DNA from 2 places in the Priestia aryabhattai genome. Region 1 is predicted to be linked to the other one. Evidence: riboswitches for the same ligand, from Rfam matches in the RefSeq annotation. Region 1 holds a riboswitch; the other holds the start of a gene.
What was found. Region 1 has a riboswitch for preQ1 ahead of queC (7-cyano-7-deazaguanine synthase QueC). Riboswitches for the same ligand answer to the same signal wherever they lie in the genome.

Region 1 (11,642 bases):
CTCAAGAAGGTTTGCACTTAACTGCGTAAAAGCATAAAAGCGTTTAAGTGAAAAAGAAAGATAGAAAGGGAATACCTCATGAAAAAAGGAATTTCATTTATACAATCAATAGCGGTGGTTTTGGTGCTATTAGCTATTATTTTTGTTTCATTATTTACGTTAAAGCTGCCTCCTCATATTCCGCTGATATTTGGGGTAGCATTTATTAGTGTGATTGGCTTTTTGTTGAAATATAAGTGGACAGAAATGGAGAAGGGGATTTTAGACGGTGTTAGACTTGGCATTAAGCCTATCCTTATTTTAATGCTGATCGGGATGCTCATTGCTATTTGGATGGTAGGAGGGACGATACCGACGATTTTGTCCTACGGCTTCCACTGGATTTCACCGCAGTATTTTTTAATTAGTGCTTTGGTTATTACCGTATTAGTTTCAACATTCACGGGAAGTTCATTAACAACCGTCAGTACGGTAGGAGTCGCTTTATTTGGCGTGGGAACCGCTATTGGTGTACATCCAGGGCTAGCAGCAGGGATGATTGTTTCAGGAGCCGTGTTTGGAGATAAGATGTCTCCGTTGTCTGATACAACAAATTTTGCTTCTGGTATCGTTGAAGTGCCGCTTCCTAAACATATTCAGCACATTACGTGGACGACGGTTCCAAGTATTGTCATTACAGCAATCATTGCATTGGTAATTGGAATGAACGGAAATCAGGAAAGCGTCAATTACGGGGAAATTCAAGGAATTCAAGAAGCATTAAAACATACGTTTAATTTACACGTGTTAACTTTGCTTTCTCCACTCTTAGTTCTTATTTTTTCAATGAGAAGAGTCGATGTATTGCCAACGTTAGTTTTAGGTATTGTAACGGCAATCATTACAGGAATGATCACACAGCATGAATTTACGCTGAGTCAATTGCTAGGCGTTCTTCAAAGCGGACCGGTAGTAGAGTCAGGAAATAAAGTAGTCGATGCGATCGTGAACAAAGGCGGACTACAGTCCATGATGTTTTCTATTTCCCTTATTATGATTGCCTTGTCACTAGGTGGCTTGATGAGAGCAGTTGGAATTATTGATGCTTTATTAGAAGGATTAGCAAAACAAATTCGCCGCAGCGGAGACGTTATTTTTGCTACGCTTCTATCTTCAATTGGAGTTAACGTTATTACAGGAGAACAGTATTTATCGATTCTCTTGCCTGGGCAGACGTTTAAGCCGCTGTATGAAAAGTGGAATTTAGACCCGAAAAACTTATCACGAACGCTTGAAGACGGTGGAACGGTTATTAATGCTATTATTCCGTGGGGTGTCAGCGGTGCTTTTATTTCAACTGCATTAAATATTCCCGCGGCTGACTATATTCCATTTACATTCTTTAGCGTTCTCTGTCCTATCTTTTCAGTTATTTTAGCATATACAGGCATTGGTATTGCCAAGAAAAAAGCTCAGTCTTAACTGGGCTTTTTTTGTTGGAAAAAGGACAGGTAAAAAACGACAAAAAAAGTATCATTCCACTTTTCAAATCTATAATTTAATAATACAATTTACTATACGTCTTTCTTGTTAATGTATTTGTATGAATTCTTATTTTTTTACAGATGAAGAAATTTGGGTTTTGCGGTATGATAAATAAGCTGTATTGGCGATGGGATGAATGCCCTTTTTAGCAAACATTTAAGAAGGGTAAAGCCAAATGAAAACACTCATTATAAAAGAGAAAAGATATTTATTGAGGAGAGGGTTTCTGTTGAAAAAATGGGGCATCATTGCATTAATCACTGTAGCTGTGCTCGGTGTGACAGCGGTTTTCAACCGAGCTGAAAGTGATGATGTAAATAAAGAAAAATTGAATTTATTATCGCCTTATTCAAATAAAGTAGATGTATATAGCATTAGGTATCCTAGTGATAATTTAAAGATAAAAGGGTTTTTAGTGCAGCCTAAAGACATTGCAGACAAACATTATCCGCTTTTAGTATATAATCGCGGAGGAAATCGCGAACATGGCATGATTCGCGCAAAAACACTTCAGTACTTATCATATTGGGCAAGTAAAGGCTACGTCGTTGTTGCGACTCAATACAGGGGAAATGGCGGGAGTGAAGGAACAGAGACGTACGGCGGTAAAGATATTGACGACGTATTAAATCTTATTAAGTGGGGAGAACAGCTTCCCTATGTAAATCACCAGCAAAAGGTAGCGCTCGGATATTCACGCGGCGGTATGATGACGTATTTAACGATGAAAAACGGCGTTAAATTTGATGCAGTTGTCGTACAATCAGGTATTACAGACATGTTTCAATTCTACGATCAAAGAGGACCTGAAATGAAACAAGTGCTGCGCACAATTGTAGGGGATCCGGCACAATATCCAGAGAGGTATAAAAGTCGTTCTGTTGTCTATTGGAGCGACAAAGTAAATTCACCTCTTTTGATTTTGCAAGGTGATCATGATCGCAAAGTTCATCACACTCAGGCTGAAAAGCTTGTGAAACAACTAGATGAGCAAGGAAAAGAATATAAATATGTACTGTACAAAAACGGAGACCATCCGCTAACTGCTTATTATGATCAATATAACGCGGAAATTGATAAATGGTTTAAAATACATTTAGCTAAGCAGTAAAGAAATTGGAAGCAGTTTTGATGAATGAGAAAGAGCAGCTTGTTTTATCCTACTAGATGTAAGCACTATGAAAAGGGGATGAAGCAAAATGACTCAGTCTAAAAGTCAAAAAGAGCGTCAGTGGAACGTGCGAAAGCAATCACAAAACCCATCGCATGGAAAAGTAAAATCTTTTGAGGAATTATCAGAAGAAATCGCACCTAAACGTAAATAAGGTAACCTTTATATAAAGGAAGACACAAAAAAGGAGAGCTGAAGCTCTCCTTTTTCTATGTTTGTTTATGGATTTGTGGACCACATACCCGCAGATTTGATAAAAATACGCGGATGCAGTTTTAATTGTGCTACCATAATTTCTGCTAGGTCTTCAGGCTGCATAACTTTATCAGGATTGCCGTCCGTTAAGTTTTCTTTATACGCTAATTCCGTTGCTACTGTACTTGGTGTTAGAGCTGTTACACGAATATTGTGTTTGCGCACTTCTAACGCTAGAGATTCGGTTAAGCCGAGTACGCCAAATTTTGAAGCGCTGTAAGCACTTGTAACGGGAGCGCCTTTTTGGCCAGCCGTGGATGAAATATTGATGATGTCTCCACCATTTTTTTCGATTAATTGAGGTAGAACGGCGCGCGTTACGTAGTAAACGCCCATTAAATTTACATCAATGATTTGTTTCCACTCAGCTGGTTCTAACTCTAAAAAGCTTCCGAATTTACCGATTCCCGCATTGTTGATTAAGATATCTGTTGTCCCTAATTTTGTATGTAGATGCTCAACTGCGGCGTTTACTTCTTCCATAGAAGAAACGTCTGCTGTTGCATAAGCAACTTGTACATCAAATGCTTCTAGTTCAGAAGCAACAGCCTTTAAATCCGCTTCTGTACGAGCGATTAAACCGATATTTACGCCTTCTTTTGCTAATTCAATCGCAGTTGAACGACCGATGCCTTTTCCTGCTCCTGTGATAAGAGCTACTTTGCCTTTAAGTGATTGTGCCATGTATAGACTCCTTTCAATGTTCCACATAAACATCCTTCATATTAACGAAGAATTATTCATTACTATCCTATAGAAATGCACAAATGATGTCAAAAATAAAGATTATTAAAATCGCTTTAAGTATAAATTTCCTTTTCATACAAAAACTATAGAGAATAAAAAGAAGAAATTCCGTTTCTTTTCGTTCAATGTAGTGGAGGATGAACAATGCGTATAAAAAAACTATCTGAGTTAACGAATAAATCCAAACAGCGGAAAGAAAAAGCTGATGAATCTAAGGGCTCTAAGGAAACTAGTGCTTCTTCTACTCAGGAAGAGCAGAAATTATCGGAGAGGGTGGGAGATAATTTATCCCGCATGAAAAAAGCACTGGAACAGAGCACGGACTTAGTTGTAAGAGAGTTTAGAATTTCGATTGAAGAAAAATTCACTTTAGGTGTTGCTTACATCGACAGGTTAGTAAATAAAGATGAAGTTGAACACTATGCGCTGGACTCCATTATGCACTATCACGATGAACATTTAACACATTATGACGGCATTGCGGATGAACAAGTCATTCAAGAGGTAAAGGAGCGTCTTTCTAAAATTGATATAGACGGTACACCTTTTGTATTAATGGTTCCTGCACTATTTATTCAATTTTTTCAAGCTGCTGAAGATTATTACCAGCGCGCAGATATTAGTACATTGATTCGCTTAATGCGCTATATGGCATTTTTCTTAGCCCTTTTAACACCTTCTGCTTATATTGCTTTAACTACTTTTCATCAAGAGATGCTTCCTTTTGCTTTGTTAATTAGTATTGCAGCTCAAAGAGAAGGCGTCCCTTTTCCTGCTATTATTGAAGCGTTTATTATGGAAATCACGTTTGAAATTTTGCGAGAAGCGGGAGTTCGATTGCCTCGAGCAGTAGGTTCAGCTATTTCGATTGTTGGAGCACTCGTTTTAGGAGAAGCCGCCGTACAAGCGGGATTAGTCTCGCCTGCAATGGTTATCGTTGTATCCATCACCGCTATTAGTAACTTTGTGTCACCTGTGTATGATATGGCTATTGCAGTAAGGATGCTGCGCTTTACTTTAATGGTTTTAGCAGCTACTTTTGGCTTGTTCGGTATTATCCTGGGGTTAATTTTAATGATTTTACATTTATGCAGCTTAAGGTCATTTGGAGTCCCGTATATGACACCTATGGCTCCATTTGTAAAGCGTGATCAAAAGGATGTGATTAGACGTTCGATCAAAAAAATGAAAACAAGGCCAAAGCTTATTAACGAGAAGAATATTTCACGTCAAAAGACGCAAAAAAACTAAACTGTGGAAAGGTGGCCGTTTACTATGAAAGCATTTCTAATGCTATGTATCTGTTTATTACTATTAAGCGGCTGCTGGAGCAGTCGAGAGTTGAATGAGCTAGCCATTACGGTTGCTGTCGGAATTGATAAAGCAGAAGATGGCATTATTGTTACAGTTCAGTTGATTAACCCAGGTGATATTCAGGCAAAAACTCCTACAAACGGGCCTACTGTGACCACCTTTTCTATTAAGGCTTCTTCTGTAATGGAAGGGTTAAGAAAAATAACGACAAAATCCCCTCGGAAAATTTATCTTTCTCATTTGCGAATGCTAGTCATTAGCGAAAGCATGGCAGAAGACGGTATCGCTGAAGTGCTTGATTTCTTTGCCCGGGATCATGAAGTACGTACCGATTATTTTGTTGTTGTTGCTAAAAATACGAAAGCATCGAACGTGCTGAACGTATTAACAACAATCGGAAAAATACCGGCTAACCATATGTTTGCTTCATTAGACGTGTCACAGCGTATTTGGGCACCTACTAGAGGAGTGAAGTTAAATGAACTGATCAGTAACTTAACCAGTGAAGGGAAGCAGGCGGTGTTGTCAGGGGTATTGTTAAAAGGTAACGTGAAAAATGCAGGAGATATGTCCAGCATTTCTCGCACCAATCTTTCTACTCTGCTCAATTTCAAAGGATTAGGTGTCTTTCAAAATGATAAACTTATCGGCTGGTTTAATGAAGACGAAAGTAAAGGATACAATTATATTACAGGAAATGTAAAAAGTACATTGATTGTTATTCCATGTGAAAAGAAAGAAAAATAGCATGATATCATCGGAGTAGAAATGCTTCGAACGAATGTGAAGGTGACAGCTTCTATGAAAAATCATAAACCTCATATTCACGTTGATTTAAAAGGTGAAGCGAACGTAGCGGATGTAGAGTGTCAAGTGAATTTACAGGACCCAGCTGTAATTAATATGCTGGAACGAAAAACAGCAGCGGACGTAAAAGAAAAAATGAATGATGCGGTGGAAAAAGCTCAAAAAACTTATAAAAGCGATATCTTTGGTTTTGGAGAAGCGTTTTACAGACAAGATGTAAAGAGAGGGTACAAAATGAAAAGAGACTGGAACAGAATTTACGCGTCCGCAATTTTTTAAGTTTTCCTTTAGGTCTAATTATTACAGGCGTGGCGTATTACATTATTCCGAATACAGCATACCTCAATTATTTTGAAAAATATTATTGGCCGTTTTATTTATTTGTACTAAGTGTCTGTTTTCCATCATTATTTATTGCTCTTTCTTATATAAAGAAAAATAAGACAGCCAAAGGCGATAGAAGCCAACAAACATAGCATTATTTATACGCATGTGGTATAGTATACGATGACAATTCAAGAAGAAACGCCGTACACGTTTGTATATGTACGGGAGAGGTTCGAAAACTCCCTCTATAAAAAACTAAGATCATCGTTGATGACAAAAGACACGGTTTTAGCGTGTCTTCTTTCACGTGCTTTTCTACCAACACGTCTCTTTGACGTGTATGCTGGCGAGGGCGTGTATCTTAGTTGCTTTTTAGGGAGATTGCTGGAAAAGAGCAGTCTCTTTTTTGTGTTATAAAATTAGTCACAAAGGGAACGAACGGTTCAATAAAGTTTCTTCTTCTTTTGATTTCAATCAAAAAGGAGACGAACAATGATGATTAAAAATGAAAAAGCTATTGTTGTATTTAGTGGAGGTCAAGATAGTACAACATGTCTATTTTGGGCTTTGAAAAACTTTAAAGAAGTAGAAACGGTTACATTTCAATATGGTCAGCGTCATAGTCAAGAAATAGAGGTAGCAAAAGCTATTGCAGCTGATTTAGGTGTGAAGCACACCGTACTAGATATGTCACTTTTAAATCAATTAGCACCAAATGCATTAACGCGAGATGATATTGATATCGAGCAAAAAGAAGGAGAATTGCCTACCACGTTTGTGGATGGCCGCAATCTGTTATTTTTATCATTTGCAGCCGTACTGGCTAAGAACAGCGGAGGCCGTCATATCGTAACAGGCGTTTGTGAAACCGATTTTTCGGGATATCCAGACTGTCGAGATGTATTTGTGAAATCGTTAAACGTCACGCTTAATTTATCAATGGACTTTGAGTTTGTTATTCATACACCGCTCATGTGGATTGATAAAGCAGAAACGTGGGCTTTAGCTGATGAGTTAGGGGCGCTTGAGTATGTGCGTGAAAAAACATTAACGTGCTACAACGGTATTGTTGCTGATGGATGCGGTGAATGTCCCGCATGTCAATTGCGAAAACGTGGGTTAGATCAATACCTGCAAATAAAAGAAGGAGGAGAGAAATAATGCTGCAACAAATGTATCCTCAAGTATTTCATGACTATGAATATGAACTGAACAAAGATATGCAGTTTGCTGCGGCACATTTTGTTCCTCACACAGAAGCAGGAAAATGCCGTCAAGTCCATGGACATACGTATTTTGTTAACCTAACTGTTGCCGGAGATACATTAGACGAAGCAGGCTTTTTAGTAAACTTTGCGCTATTGAAAAAAATTGTTTCTGGTCAATTTGATCATACATTATTGAACGATCATTCTATCTTTAACGAAGAAAATCCAAATGATTTTCCTACAACTGAAGTTGTTGCTCGTAAAATTTATGAGTTGGTTCAAGAATATCTAGACACACTACCAAATAAGCCTTCTTGCGTACAAGTATTCGTGCGGGAAACGCCGACAAGTTACGTAGTTTACCGCCCAAAGAAGGTGAAAAAACGTGGCTAATACAATTCCAGTACTTGAAATATTCGGACCAACGATTCAAGGGGAAGGAATGGTTGTAGGACGTAAGACGATGTTTGTTCGTACCGCAGGCTGTGATTATTCGTGCAGCTGGTGTGATTCAGCTTTTACATGGGATGGATCGGCTAAAAATGATATTCGTCAACTAACAGCAGAACAAATTTGGACTGAGCTGAAAGAAATCGGTGGAGAGTGCTTTGATCACGTCACCATTTCTGGAGGAAACCCTGCGCTTATCAAGGCAATTGGTTCACTTATAGAGCTTTTGCACAGCCATGGGGTAAAAGCAGCTCTTGAAACACAGGGAAGCCGTTATCAGGATTGGTTTCTAAAGATCGATGATTTAACGATTTCTCCTAAGCCTCCAAGTTCATTAATGAAAACAAATTTCTCCGTATTAGACGATATTATAGAGACATTAATAAAGGAAAAACGCATGGAGCACATAAGCATAAAAGTCGTTGTATTTAATGATGAGGACTTTGAGTATGCAGCGTCCGTTCATGAACGTTATCCTGAGGTTCCGTTTTTTGTTCAAGTAGGCAACGAGGACTTAACGACAATCGATAATGCGTCGTTAACACAAGAATTGCTTAAAAAGTATGAGTGGTTAATCGATAAGGTCGTGGCAGCTAAAAACATGAATAATGTAAGAGTTCTGCCGCAGGTTCACGCCCTTGTTTGGGGAAATAAACGAGGTGTGTAAGCGCATAGCAAAAAATTTACAAAGAAAAATAAAAACAGATATATACAAAATAAAAAAACGCTGTTAGAATGACAATCGTAGAAAGAGAGGAAATGCAAATGAGCGGTCGAAAAGATGAAGAATTAGAAGGTGTATCACTCCTTGGAAATCAAGGAACAAACTATTTGTTTGAATATTCACCAGAGATTCTAGAAGCATTTGATAACAAACATCCAAATCGTGATTATTTTGTGAAATTCAACTGTCCAGAATTTACGAGCTTATGTCCAAAAACAGGTCAGCCGGATTTCGCAACCATTTATATTAGTTACATTCCAGATGAAAAAATGGTGGAAAGCAAGTCGTTAAAGCTTTATTTGTTCAGCTTCCGTAACCATGGAGATTTCCATGAAGACTGTATGAACATTATTATGAATGACTTAATTAAACTGATGAATCCAAGATATATTGAAGTATGGGGGAAATTCACACCACGCGGCGGCATTTCAATTGATCCATATACAAACTATGGCCGTCCCGGTACGAAATATGAAGAAATGGCTAATTATCGCCTAATGAATCATGATTTATACCCAGAAACAATTGATAATCGTTAATTCGAACAAACAGGTTGTGTATGCAACCTGTTTTCCATTGCAAAAACAACAGGTGAGAAGGTGAAAGAATGTCACAGAGATCAGCATTAGTATTAGGTGCAAGCGGACTTGTTGGTCAAGAACTTTTAAAAATGTTATTAAGCAACAGCTTATATAACCATGTGACAGTGTTTGTTCGAAAAAAGTTACCAATCGAACACACAAAGCTACGTCAGCTCGAAATAGATTTTTTAGAGCTTGATAAGCATGAAGAATGCTTTGCAGTTGATGATGTATATTGCTGTTTAGGCACGACAATGAAAAAAGCAAAAACAAAAGCGAGATTCATTAAAGTGGACTACGAATTTCCTTTAAAAGCGGCTAAATGTGCAGAAAAATATCGCTGCAAAAACTTTTTAACGATTACAGCAATTGGTGCTGATCTTCGTTCGCCATTCTTTTACAGTAAAGTAAAGGGGCAAGTAGAAGAAGATATCGCAAGCTTGTATATCCGTTCTACTCACTTTTTCCGCCCATCGTTATTATTAGGCAAGCGCCAAGAGTTTCGCCTATTTGAAAAGATTGGGGGATACACGTTAAAGTCGTGTTCATTTTGCCTTGTAGGAAAGTGGAGAAAGTATCGTCCAATTAAAGCGTATAACGTAGCCAAATCGATGATGAAAGCTGCACTTGAAGATAAATGTGGTGTTCATGTACATGAAAGCCAAGACATCTATACAGGTGAATGCTATTATTCGTTTACCAACGGCAAGCGCGTGTTATCAAAATAAAGAAAAGCCTCTTCATAAGAAGGGGCTTTTTTCTATCTTCCGTCAGCATCCGCATCACCATCACCATCGTGATCAGAAGCTGATTCACTCCAACTTGTGTAGGAGTTAGAATCTTCTTCTGCATAATTCATGGGCTCAACAGATGTTTTTTTATTTGAAGTCTGCTTTCGTTTACAAACGAACTGCACGATGAAAAAAAGAATGACAATAAGAGCAACTATAAACAATATAGTATCAAACATGCTAGTAATTCCTTTCGGTAAGAAGATAGAAGATAATAGTAGCTTTTTTATTGTCACACGAAAATAAGTCCCTTTCAAGAAAAAAGGGGCCTGTTTTTGTTTCTTTAAGGAAACTTTTTTTATCTTAGCCATATATTATTGTATGAAGAAACATTTTAGAAAAGAGGGAGTACAGTGAAAAAAAGTTCGAAGGATGTTAAGGTTCAACAGTATATTTACCTCATGTATAAGCTGGGGATTATTACAGAAGAACAGAAGAATCAATTTTTCCAAAATCAATAAAAAAGCAACCGCTTTTGCTTTCCGGTTGCTTTTTTCTCTTTACATAGCTGGATTAATAATGGTGTAATTTTTGTGGTTGACAACAGTTCGCTGTTCTAAATCTAAATCGCGGTAGTTTGTCATGTAAGTCAAATCAACAATCACGGAGTTTTCGTTTACTTTTTCTACAATGCCCTGTAATCCATTTTTAAATTCTATCAAGTTTCCTACCTCTGCTATTTTCATGATTCATCGCTCCTTTGTTTTAAATTAGTTCATTATGAATTTTTACAATAATTTTAATTTTTAAAATAGTAAAACTAGTTAGCGTTTTCTTTTTTACAATTTTGCCTTAAAACTGGGAATTAGTAAAGGGTTTTTTGAAAAAATATAAAATAAAATTGAAAAAATAAGTGAAATGTGCTGAGAAATAAAAGGAATTGGTAGCTTTAACGAAAGAGAGAAGCAGGACAGTTCCATCTTTGTTCATCTTTCGTTATAATAAACGGGGTATAATCTTGTCATAAATTATAAGAATTAGAAGGTGTAGAAATTGAAAGATACTGGACTCGTGCTCGAAGGAGGCGGTATGAGAGGCCTTTATACAACTGGAGTTTTAGATTACTTTATGGAAAGAAATCTGTACCTTCCGTATGTAATTGGCGTTTCAGCCGGCGCTTGTCATGCCACTTCCTATTTATCTAGACAAATAGGAAGAAGTCGCAAAGCTAATTTAGATTTTTTAGAGGATCCTCGCTACTTGTCGTGGAAAAATTATTTTAAAACAAAAGAGATATTTGGAATGGATTTCGTTTTTGATGAAATTCCTAATCAGCTTCTTCCATTTGACTTTGAGGCATTTGCCGAGCGTACAGAGAAGCTTGTAGTAGGGGCAACGGACTGCGTGACGGGAGAACCCGTTTATTTTGATAAGTATGACCGAGACATTTTGACAGCGGTTCGCGCTTCTAGTTCCCTTCCATTTTTAGCACCTGTCGTTACATATAAAGGAAAAGAGTTGTTAGACGGAGGAATCAGTGATCCGATTCCAATCAAAAAAGCAGTGCAGGATGGATATAGAAAAAATATTGTGGTGCTAACGCGAAACGAAGGATATCGAAAAAAGAAATCAAATATGCTTTGGTTATTGAAGCGCAAATATCGTCATTATGACGGGTTGACTCGTGCGCTTGAAAACCGCTATAAATTGTATAATGAAACATTGTCATATATTGAAGAACAAGAAAGACAAGGGAATATCTTTGTGATTCGTCCGCAAACCCCTCTTGTAGTAGGGCGAATT
Region 2 (11,642 bases), on a different contig from region 1:
ATGGCTTTAACCGGTTTTAAAGGAAGTGAGGTAGGAAACAAATATCCGCGAAACGTTTCCATCTTAAAAAAAGCATTATCGCTGCGGAACTTAGAAATTGCAAGCGCATGGTTTAGTACATTTTTAACGACAAAGCCGCTGGAAGAAACGGTGACTCCATTTATTGAACATCGCGATTTTTTATACGAAATGGGAGCAAAAGTAATCGTTGTGTCTGAACAAGGACACAGCATTCAAGGGCTGATGGATGTTCCTTTATTTAAAGGAAAGCCTGTGTTCACGCCACAAGAGTGGAACAGACTTGCAGAAGGCCTGCATTATCTTGGGAAACTAGCCCGAGAGAAAGGTATGCATATTGTCTATCATCATCACATGGGAACAGGCGTACAAACAACAGAAGAAATTGAGCAGCTAATGGAGCTTACTAATCCAGAGCTTGTCTCGCTGTTATTTGATACGGGCCATCTTGTCTTTTCAGGAGAAGAACCTCTTTATATTTTAAAAAAATATTTACATCGTATTAAACATGTTCATTTAAAGGATATTCGCCAAGAAGTAGTTGATAGAGTAAAAGAACAAGAGCTGAGCTTCTTGCAAGCGGTAAAAGAAGGAGCCTTTACTGTTCCAGGTGACGGAGCTATTGAATTTGATGAAGTGTTTACTACGCTGGCCACTTCGGATTATAACGGCTGGTTTGTTGTAGAAGCAGAACAGGATCCAGCGCTCGCTAATCCTTTTGAATATGCGCTAAAAGCGAGAAACTTTATTAAAGAAAAAAGCGGTCTTTAATTTCGAATGTAAAAGGTTTAACGCCTTTTATGTGCTTATAAAGTGAAAGGAGGAGGGGGAATGAAACCAACCATTTATAGTGTGGCTGAAGAAGCAGGAGTATCAATTTCTACCGTATCAAAAGTCATTAATCAAACCGGTCATATTAGTGAAAGAACAAGACAAAAAGTAATTGAGGTTATGGCGCAGTTGAATTACCACCCAAGCGTCGTGGCATCTGCTTTAACAGGAAAGCCCACTAAAACGATTGGGCTTCTCGTACCCGACATCTCCAACCCTTTTTTTGCCGACTTGGCAAGAAGCATAGAAGACCGAAGTCATGAGCGAGGCTTCCACGTTGTAATGTGCAATACCGATAACGAGGCGGAAAAAGAGAAAAAGTATTTATCGCTGTTAATTCGTCAAAGAATTGACGGCTTAATTGTAGCTTCGGCTTTTCGAAATGCTAATCTTTTAAAAAATATGCTTAAGCAAGATATACCGATTAGCGTTATTGCTTCAGAAATTCCTCATATATCCGTTAATACAGTGACAGTGGATAACTACAAAGGAAGCTATTTAGCGACTGATTATTTACTGTCTTTACATCATGAAAAAATTGCAATTATTACAGAAAATGCAAAAAGTAATCATGCCCGTTTAGATGCTTTTCGAGACGCCATGCAAGAAAATGGAATCATCGTATCACCTCAGCACGTTATTACGACCGAGGCAAGTATTCAAAAAGGATATGAAAGTGCTAAGCGAATTTTTTCATTAAAGGAGAAAGTGACGGCTATTTTTGCTTGTAACGATTTACTGGCTATCGGCGTTATGCAAGCGGCAAAGGAATTTAAAATTGATGTGCCGAAGGACTTATCAGTCATTGGATTTGATAATACGGTTCTTTCTACTACCATCACGCCCATGTTGACGACGGTAGCACAACCAACACAGGAAATGGCTGTAAACGTAGTGGATTTGCTGGTTAGAGAAATGGAATATCCAACTATGCATAAAGAACATTTGCTTCTTGAGCCGAAATTGATTGTCCGAAAATCAACGGCTCCGTTACGAAGAGACGCCAGAAACTCCATAAATAATTGGTCACGATAAAGAATATTGCTACTAATAAAAATCATCTTAGTCACATATTCAAAAGAATTTATAGAGCCTATGGAAAAAAACTGAGTGATAAGTAAATTCTGATTGCCCTACTACATAAAGGAGGAAGTTAAGCATGTTAGGTAAATTAGGTGAATTAAATAAAGGATACAACGTACTTACAGAAATGGCCGGTCAGCACAAAGAAATGCTGATGGATATTGGGATTTATAACATGCCCCAAGGAAAAGAGGAAACTTTACTAGACAGCAGCAACGAAACGGCTATTCTTTTACTAGAAGGAAAGGTAAAGCTAGAGTGGGAAGGCCATTCGAAAGAAATTCAGCGTCAGTCCCTTTTTGAAGAGGAGCCTTGGTGTTTGCACGTTTCGAAAAATGTGGATGTTAAAATTACCGCGCTTGCCAATAGTGAAGTACTAGTTCAAAAAACGGATAATGAAAAAGAATTTTCATCAAAATTATATACGCCTGAAGATTGTCAAAATACAGTGGCTGGTGAAGGAGTATGGAAAGGTACTGCTCAGCGTGTAATTCGAACAATTTTTGACTACAATAACGCTCCTTATTCTAACCTTGTTATTGGAGAAGTTATTTCTTATCCAGGAAGATGGTCGAGTTATCCGCCTCATCATCATGACCAGCCTGAAGTATATTACTATCGTTTTGACAAGCCACAAGGGTTTGGCTGCGCAATGGTCGGAGAAGATGCGTACCGTGTAGTTGATAATAGTTTTATTACAATTCCTGGTGAATTGGATCACCCTCAAGCAACGGCTCCCGGCTATGCGATGTACTTCTGCTGGATGATTCGCCATCTTGACAATAATCCGTGGACAGACCGTATCATGGAAGAAGAGCATAAATGGTTATTGAAACCGGATGCGAAAATTTGGCCTGAAAAATAAATAACGACCTTTATATGAAATGGGTTCTAAATATTGAAAAAGCTCCAATAAAAAATAATTATGTGTAAAATAATAGTTTATTTTTGTAAAATATGTTTTTATATGTTAAAATATAGCTTGTATTAATATTCAGGCGATGATATCGCTCTTTTTAGCAGATTCCTTTTTTAGGAGTCTCTTTTTTTGTAAGCAGAAGCAAAAGATACACGCGGTTCTTATGTCAATTAAAAAGAAAAGGAGATAAGCGTAAGCCGCTTATCTCCTTTTCTTTTTAGCATTATCTAACGCTAAGTTCTTTTTAACTACTTTTTCTAGAGCAACTTCTACGTGAACATTTTTTTCATCGATGTCATTCACAAGCACGACGGTTCCTTTTCGTCCTTTAATCTTTAAATCATCACCCGTAGAAGGAATATTTTCCCGCAACTGGCTCAATAGAAGCTTTCTGTTTTCAAAAAAGTGGACAGCCACCATTTTATCTCACCTAATTTCATATGATATATGTGATACAAAGATGTGTATATGAAATCCTTCCTATACATTATGTCGTTACTGCTGACTTTAGAACAGATTGGATAGACAATTGTTGCATCAATATACGAAATAAATAGGATGGCATAGTTATAAATCTTCTATCCTTGGACATGCTTATACTACTAATCTAAAAAGGGATGTGGATGAGAATGAAAATGAAGATGGCTATCGGATTAAGTGTATTTACGGCCGTTACAGGAGCAATTGCTTTGGGGGCGGTTTACTTTTTAGCAGGTATCTTTTCGTTTTTCTTAACGGTTTTTTCATAAAAAAATCCACCATCAGGTGGATTTTTTTATTTAGTAGCGGCTTTTGTTTCATGAGGCGAATTGCCGATAAAGCCAAATTTCCCGCCGACAACTTCTTTTACTTCGTGGATGACAATAAAAGAATTCGGGTCAATTTGCTGGATTTTCTTTTTAATTTTTAATAGCTCGTTCTTTTTAATAACAACGTAAATAATACGTTTATCTTTATTGGCGTAGTAGCCATATCCGTAAAAGATTGTGGCTGCATTTCCAAATTCACTGGTGATAACTTGCGCTATGTCTTTATATTGATCAGACATAATGGTCATTGCTTTTTTGTTGTGGAAACCTTCGATAACAATATCGACGATTTTGGCACAAAGATAGACGAATATAAAGGTATAGAGGGTGTTGTTGACGCCAATGGCAAAAACTGATGCTAAAATAATAACGCTGTCCATGTAGAACATGCTTTTAGAGATATTATAGCCTTTTGTGTAGTTTAATAAATAAGCTAAAAGAGTTGTTCCACCGGTAGACCCATCCGCGATAAAAATGAGAGCCAGTCCGGTTCCCATTAGTAAGGCGCCGAATACAATTCCTAAAATCATGTCGTGAACGTGAAAGGGAATATAACTGACCAGACCGAGGAAAACGGACGTCATGACAGCTCCTAGAATAGTATAAAGAATCGTTTTTTTTGTTAGGAATTTATAGGCTAAGGCAATAAATATAAGGTTCACAAGGAAAGTGCTGATACTTGTAGGGATATGAAATAAATAATATAAAACAAGAGCAATACCAACCGTACTTCCGTCACCTAATTTATTTGGAATGACAAAAAAATCAATCGATGCAGCAACTAAAAGCGCTCCGGCAATAATTAAAATGATGTCTTTATAGATTGTTTTCAATATGCAAACCTCCTTGATAATTAGGATATTTTCATGTGGAATCTTGTTTTTACTAGTGTTTCACAAATGATAAAATAAAAAACGTCTTAGAAATTGTCTAGTTATATAACTGATCAACTTCTAAGACGAAGAATTACGATACGTGTATAGGTCTTAATCCTGCTTTTCTATGCTTCGATGTCACCGATTATATAAACCTCTGAACGCTATGTCAACGCTATGAGAGATGTTCAACTTTTCAAAAAATAGAAGGCGGTTTCCTACATAAAAAAAGAATCCTTTGCGCCGTCGCAAAGGATTTTCAAATTTATTGGAATAGGGGGAATACGTTATTAGGATTGTCATTTTCATAAATTAATATACCTCTATTTTTTTAAAAATTTATTTGTTAATGACGATTGAAAGTTTGTAATTCACATGCTGATTTAGCTCTGTCAAAAAATCATTTAATTCTTCATTTGAATGAAATTTGCATTCTAGTAAGTAGCAACCATCGCCGCTGATTTTAAAGTTGTTCATGACGTACTCCTGCTGACTTTCTAAAAATGAGAGATAGGGATGATGATGAATGCTCTGCGTATAGATATTTAAAAACGTATGAACGGTGTAGCCAAGTTTTCGTTCATCGATGTTAATTGTATAGCCTTTGATAATGCCTTCATCTTCTAACTTTAATACTCTAGCAGAAGCGGCTTGTCCGGTTAGATGCACTTTTTCTCCTAATTCTTTCATCTTTATACGCCCATTTTTTGACAGCTCTTCTAGTATGTGCTTATCTGTATTATCTAACATCGCTACAAATCCTTTCGTATTTCAAATCAAAAGGGTTCACTACTTGATTTCACCTATGTATACTGATACGTCTTCTATTTTATACTAAAGAAAAGTAAGAAAAAAGAGCAGTCAATATGCAAGATATAGAAAGCGGCAGTAGTTTGTAAACAGCTAGATTGACGAAAGCTTAAGCTTGCTGTATGATTCTTTGAGTGTTTACGTGGTTCGTAACCATCCCACGTTAAAAAACTAAGGAGAGAATAGTAAGATGAATATAAGAACACTTTGCGTCAACGGTCTTTTAGCTGCTATGTATATTGCTGTTAGCATGCTAATTCAGCCGTTTGGCTTCACCAATATCCAATTTCGTATATCGGAAATGTTCAATCATTTAATTGTGTTTAATAAAAAGTACATGTACGGCATTGTACTAGGAGTATTTCTGACGAATTTGTTTTTTTCACCAATGGTCGCTTATGACCTGGTATTTGGGGTAGGACAATCTGTGCTATCATTACTCATTACAATTTTTTCTATGCGCTACATTAAAAATATGTGGGCTCGTATGCTTGTTAATACACTTGTGTTTACGTTTACGATGTTTATTATTGCGTTTGAGCTGCACCTGGCATTTGATTTACCATTTTTCTTTACATGGTTAACAACAGCCGTTGGTGAGTTCGTCGTTATGCTTGTTGGAGCGCCAATTATGGTGGCAATTAATAAACGTGTACAATTTAATAAGCTAGTTGGTTAAAAAAGATGTGGCTGTGATAAATCTCACAGCCACATCTTTTTTTCTTTGTTATTCTATAGATGTAGTGATAAACCCCTTATTGAAGAGCTTTTCACGCATGGACAAATTACCCATATCTAGCATGTAGAAAGAGCAGGTCGCATTTGTGTTCTGCTCTTTTTACGTAAGGCAATAGTAAGTATCCGATTAGACTATTTTGAAAGAGGGAGTAACAAATCTCACAGCGCACCCTTTTTTCTTTTGTTACGATATACATACAGTTGGCAAACTCCTTATCGAAAAGTTTTTCGCACAACACCACATTACCTATGCGTAGCAACTAAAAAAGCAGACCTATGACGGTTTGCTTTTTTAGTTGTCTTTTTACCATTAAATAACTTTTTAAGTTATTTAATGGTAAAATAATCTTTGTTACTAGAGAGGGGATTATTTTTTGAATAGCAAGTTAGGAATTCTTATTTTATTAACGTTAGCAATCTTATTTTCCGGATGTTCAAAAAAAGAAGGCAATAAGTTAAATATTAAGCCAAAACAAAAGGTGAAGTTAACTGCATTTCTTCCTTATAAAGGCATTAATAAAGAAGCTTTAGCTATTAATGAGCCTGATGTAAAGTGCATAGGGTATTGGAATGAGCTTGATGAATACCATCAATTTTCTTTTGGAGGATCCTTGAAGCAAGAATAACATATGGGTATTTGTTAAGTAGTGGAACTTAAAAGGCGTGAAATCGTATATAAATCAAGGGGGGATTTCATTGAAGAGATATGGAATATTCATCATTAGCTTCATCGTTTTGTTAGGTAGCTTTCAACTACTGTCAGGCATGATTCTTACGCTCTTATATGTTCCAGAAAGCTCGGGTATGTGGAGTTCAATTGAAGGTTTATCAAGTAAAGGAACGTTCGGCAGTTATTCTGCTAGCTTTGCTTTTGTGGTTCCGGCTGTAGCAGCTACAGCCGCATTTTTTATCTCTAAAAAATGGGTTAGGAAAAGTGCATGAGGGATTGATAAAGGCGGTGAATGAACAGTGAGTGTAGACACGGATAAATTAGTTATCTTCTTTATTTTATGGGGAACACCCCCTGTTTTTAGTATAGTAGAGTACTTTAAACTGAGTAAAACTGAAAAAAAGAAGCTATACGAGACTTAACATCTTTAAAATCTATTGTAACAATAGGATTTATATTGTCCGAAGGAATTATGGCGAGTTTAGGCAGAGTGTTATCTCTATTTTCTCTGCACGTTATAGGTGTTTTTCTTTTAGCCATTGGGGGAATCGTAGGCGCTATTGAAACATGGAGGGTAAAAAGAAAGAATAGTATTGTTATCTTTTTATTAGTAGTGTTTATGATTACCCTTACATTTGTAACATAAATTCTGAATGTAATAAGAGCTGCTCAAATCATGAGCAGCTCTTGTTAGTTTCTTACTTATTGCGTGTCAAGCTGCTGATCTTTTTTCTTTAACGTAAGAGCGATCAGGAACGAAACGACGGCGAAAGCAATGGCTACATAATAGACAGTATGAACCCCGCTTGTCATACTTTTTATTTGTAACAGCATTTTATTTGTTTCATTTGATTGTTGAATAAAGTGCTGAGAAGCCATGGTCATAATACTTGTATACAAAGCGGGTCCAATAGCACCTGAAACTTGGTTAATGGTATTTGAAATGGCTGAACCGTGAGCGTGAAGCGGTTTAGGTACTTGATTTAAAGCAAGCGTCATCACGGGTCCTATGCTTAAACCTACGCCAATTGTAAAGGCAGCGTATAAAATGGCCGCGGTCGTTGTGGTTGTTTCGCTTGAAATGGTAGTGAACAAACTTAAGATAACCGTTAAAAGGACTAAGCCTGTTAAAAGCAGCGGTTTAAATCCAATTTTATCAAACAAACGCCCTCCGACCATAGCTGTTAGAGCCAGCGTTACTCCTCCCGGAAGCATAAGAAAACCTGTTTGCAAAGGAGACAGTCTAACAGCGGTTTGAAAATAAAGCGGTAAAAGTAACATCATCGAAAACTGAATTATCATAATGAGAAACATTAAGAAAATAGATCTTGAAAACACAGATGATGTAAAAGGCTTCATATTAATCATTGGAGAATTCAGCTTGCTTTGCTGTCTGATAAATAAAGCAAGAGCTACGACGCCAATGATGAGGGTAAGCCATACAATAGGGTTACCCCATCCTGTCTCTTCACCAGCTGCGCTAAATCCATAAACAACTCCTCCAAACCCAATTGTAGAAAGAATAACAGACGGAATGTGGATCGTTGGTCTAGATGTTTCAGAAACGTTACTGAGTTTGAAAAGAGCAAATAGGAAAATAAGCGCCGCGGCAATTAAAAGACCTAGAAATATAATTCGCCATGAATAATATTGAATAATTAATCCTGAAAGGACCGGTCCAATTGCGGGTGCAAATAAAATGGCTACACTAAAAATACCCATTACAGTGCCGCGTTTGCTAACCGGCACGAGTGTTAGCATTGTGCTCATCACAAGAGGTAAAATAATGCCTGTTCCTAATGCTTGAATCATGCGCCCCACAAAAAGTAGAGAAAACCATGGAGTGATAAAGCCAATGAAGGAACCAATTAAGTATAAGCTCATAGCTGTCACAAACAGCTGTCTTAATGTAAAACGTTGAATTAAAAAAGCAGACACTGGGATGGATATGCCGATCACAAGCATATATCCGGTAGTTAACCACTGAGCTGAGCTCGTCCTAATGTGAAAATCTGAAATGATACTTGGCAAGGCGACGTTCATTACAGTTTCACTAATTAAGCATAAAAAATTTCCTAGAATCAAAATAAAAAGGATAAGCTTACTTTGTGTACTCATTTTTTCTTCTGTTTGCGTCATAAGTGACCTCCTTTTACTAAATTAGTTTTTGTTTGCAAATAGCTTTCTAATTTGATCAGCTACAATTTGCATAGGGAGCGTATTGTTTTTAGTTAATGAAAGAGTATAAGCACCTTCAATCCAAGACTGTATAGCTGAACCTAGTTGTTTTGCTTCCTCTTGTTCATAACCTGAACAAACTAATTTATCTGCATAAACTTGTTCCCACTCGTTATACACGGTTTCACAGGCCATACGAAGCGTTTCGTTTGATGACCATACTTCGCTCGACATAGCGGCGAGGGAGATATCCGTTTCATTTTCTACTTGCTCAAACATTCGATCAGCCATCATTTTTATATGATATTGAATGGCTGAGGCTGCATCTTCATGAGAAGCTAGGGATTTTTCTATATAAGCTTTAACTCTTTCTCCCGTTTTTTGAATGGCTTCTTTTGCTAATTGTTGTTTTCCATCCGGAAAATAATAATAAATAGATCCTCTTGGAGCGCTGCTTTCTTTTGTGATTTGACTTAGACTGGTGGCGTGATAGCCTTTTTTGCGAAAAAGTTTAGCAGCAGCGCTTAAAATTTTTTCTTTTGAATTGGTTGATTCCATGAAAACAGCTCCCTCATATACTTACTAGTTGATCGGTCAGTATAATGGTAGCAACTCTATACTGATCAGTCAATCCAGACGTTTAGGTCTTGTATATAAGTGGAGATTGACGTAAGTTTCACAGGTGTAAGCATTGATTGAAATGTTAAGAATAAGGTTACAAAGTATTTTGTGGCTATACTTTTATTCGTGTTAAAAAAATATGATCAAGTAATGAAATTAAAAGAAGACGAGAAGCGTATAGCATGTTACGATAGGGACGGTATAGAAATTGACACATATCTGTTTCTAATAGAAGAGACAGGTTTTAAAATTTTTAAATGTAAGGTTGTGATTCACCTGAGACTGAATAAATTTATTAGCGAATCTGGCAAGGCGTCAAGACGCGGAGCGGATAAGTTAATTAGTGAAGGAAGAGTAACCGTTAATGGAAAGGTTGCAAAAATCGGAGATCAAGTTAAGCCTGGCGATGATATTCGAGTAAGCGGCCAACAGCTTCGAATTGCTCGAAATAATGTATATATTGCACTTAATAAACCAGTCGGCATTACAAGTACGAGTGAAAAAAAAGTAAAGGGAAACATCATTGACTTAGTAAATCATCCTTTGCGTATTCACCATGTTGGACGACTAGATAAGGATTCAGACGGCTTAATTTTACTTACAAATGACGGCGATATTATTAATGAAATTTTACGTGCAGAAAACAAGCATGAAAAAGAATATATTGTTGCAGTAGATAAGCCAATTACACCAGAGTTTATCAAAAACATGTCTGAGGGAGTAAAAATTTTAGGCACAAAAACGCTTCCTTGTAAAGTGACACAGCTGTCTAAGTATGAGTTTCAAATTATTTTAACACAGGGCTTAAATCGTCAAATTCGCCGTATGTGTGAAGTGCTCGGATATGAAGTATACCGACTTCAGCGCACGCGTATTATGAATATCCATTTAAACAACTTACCTGTTGGGCAATGGAGAGATTTAACGAAAAAAGAGCGTACGCAGCTGTTTAAAGAATTAGACTATGAACCTAAAGAGTGGTAAATCAAAAGACACCAGCCTGTTAGACTGGTGTCTTTTCTTTATTCGCATATAACTACTTGTCTAGAAAATACGCTTTTGCGCGCTACGCAGCGATCTGAAATAGAAAAGCCAGCTTCATGAATCATATGGTCAATCGTGTCTACTGTAATCACGACTACTTTATCCGCAAAGCGGCGAGCGTGTTTTAAAATAGAAAGCTGATCTTCAGGCGTCGCGTGGGTGTAGAGATTATAAGGCATGTCGATGATGGCTACATCATAGTGAGTTGTAACATCCGAAATCGGTCCAGTTTTGACATCACCGTTTAAGCCGAAATGTGCAATATTTTCACGAGATCCGTCGGTCACAAGTGGATTGATATCGCGTCCTACAATATCAATGCTCATTGAAAGGGCTTCTACAAGGACTGTACCGATACCACAGCATGGATCAATCGCTTTGATTCCTTCAGGGTTTGGAACGGCAATGTTAGCTACAGCTCTTGCAAGGCGGGTACTGAGTGCTGTAGAGTATTCACGCGGTTTCTTCAAATGATGCAGCCATACAGCTTCGCTTTTTTGGTATTTTCCAAAATACCAGCGTCCTTCAAATGTAACAATGCCAAACAAATGGTCAGGGTTATGCAAGTCTGCTTCTGCTACAAAATGCCAACCCACATCACGTTCAATAGCACGCTGACCCTTATAACTTATTTTTTGATCTTTTTCCAAATCATTAATTTTCATAAAAATGAGTTTGAATGTTTTATCTCCAAGGTCAATATCTTCTACTTGTTTGCAAATATCTGCAAGGTCATCTGATTCATACATAACATCTAACCGCTCTTTGATAAAAGGGCTTCTGCTTGGATCAAGTTTAACGGAACTTTTTATGATAGGTTTCTCAGTTTCTATTTCAAAAAGAGAGCGTCTCTCTAATTGACATAGTGAGAGTTCCTCTTCGCTGCATGCGTATGTGTAGATATACTGAGGCAGCTGCGTATGTTTATTCAATATCGTATCATCCTTTATCGTATCTAATTATCCTTCTTCTCAAACAATAGCGAGAAAAGGAGAGAAAAGCAACGAATTTAAATACAATTGGCCGTGAATACTAAATTGCAGCGC

Region 2: linked by a shared signal. The riboswitch ahead of M3225_RS24925 (QueT transporter family protein) and the one ahead of queC (7-cyano-7-deazaguanine synthase QueC) in region 1 are both predicted to bind preQ1.

The regions. Positions count from the first base shown of each region.
Region 1 is NZ_JAMBOQ010000003.1:518,496-530,137, forward strand. It holds gene nhaC (Na+/H+ antiporter NhaC) at 79-1,461, shown strand; gene M3225_RS15715 (alpha/beta hydrolase family protein) at 1,754-2,635, shown strand; gene M3225_RS15720 (DUF6254 family protein) at 2,724-2,849, shown strand; gene M3225_RS15725 (3-ketoacyl-ACP reductase) at 2,915-3,634, opposite strand; gene M3225_RS15730 (spore germination protein) at 3,842-4,948, shown strand; partial or broken gene M3225_RS15735 (Ger(x)C family spore germination protein) at 4,973-6,097, shown strand; PreQ1 riboswitch class I at 6,367-6,410, shown strand; gene queC (7-cyano-7-deazaguanine synthase QueC) at 6,641-7,306, shown strand; gene queD (6-carboxytetrahydropterin synthase QueD) at 7,306-7,746, shown strand; gene queE (7-carboxy-7-deazaguanine synthase QueE) at 7,739-8,470, shown strand; gene queF (preQ(1) synthase) at 8,569-9,066, shown strand; gene M3225_RS15760 (oxidoreductase) at 9,135-9,836, shown strand; gene M3225_RS15765 (hypothetical protein) at 9,869-10,078, opposite strand; gene M3225_RS15770 (YkvS family protein) at 10,400-10,585, opposite strand; gene M3225_RS15775 (patatin-like phospholipase family protein) at 10,893-11,642, shown strand, end outside.
Region 2 is NZ_JAMBOQ010000008.1:103,189-114,830, reverse strand. It holds gene iolE (myo-inosose-2 dehydratase) at 1-789, shown strand, start outside; gene M3225_RS24950 (LacI family DNA-binding transcriptional regulator) at 850-1,884, shown strand; gene M3225_RS24945 (5-deoxy-glucuronate isomerase) at 2,009-2,797, shown strand; gene M3225_RS24940 (hypothetical protein) at 3,053-3,271, opposite strand; gene M3225_RS24935 (YitT family protein) at 3,627-4,493, opposite strand; gene M3225_RS24930 (Lrp/AsnC family transcriptional regulator) at 4,875-5,285, opposite strand; PreQ1 riboswitch class I at 5,482-5,526, shown strand; gene M3225_RS24925 (QueT transporter family protein) at 5,536-6,024, shown strand; gene M3225_RS24920 (hypothetical protein) at 6,458-6,709, shown strand; gene M3225_RS24915 (hypothetical protein) at 6,780-7,025, shown strand; gene M3225_RS24910 (hypothetical protein) at 7,211-7,399, shown strand; gene M3225_RS24905 (DHA2 family efflux MFS transporter permease subunit) at 7,456-8,892, opposite strand; gene M3225_RS24900 (TetR/AcrR family transcriptional regulator) at 8,914-9,489, opposite strand; gene rluF (23S rRNA pseudouridine(2604) synthase RluF) at 9,820-10,536, shown strand; gene M3225_RS24890 (TRM11 family SAM-dependent methyltransferase) at 10,575-11,528, opposite strand.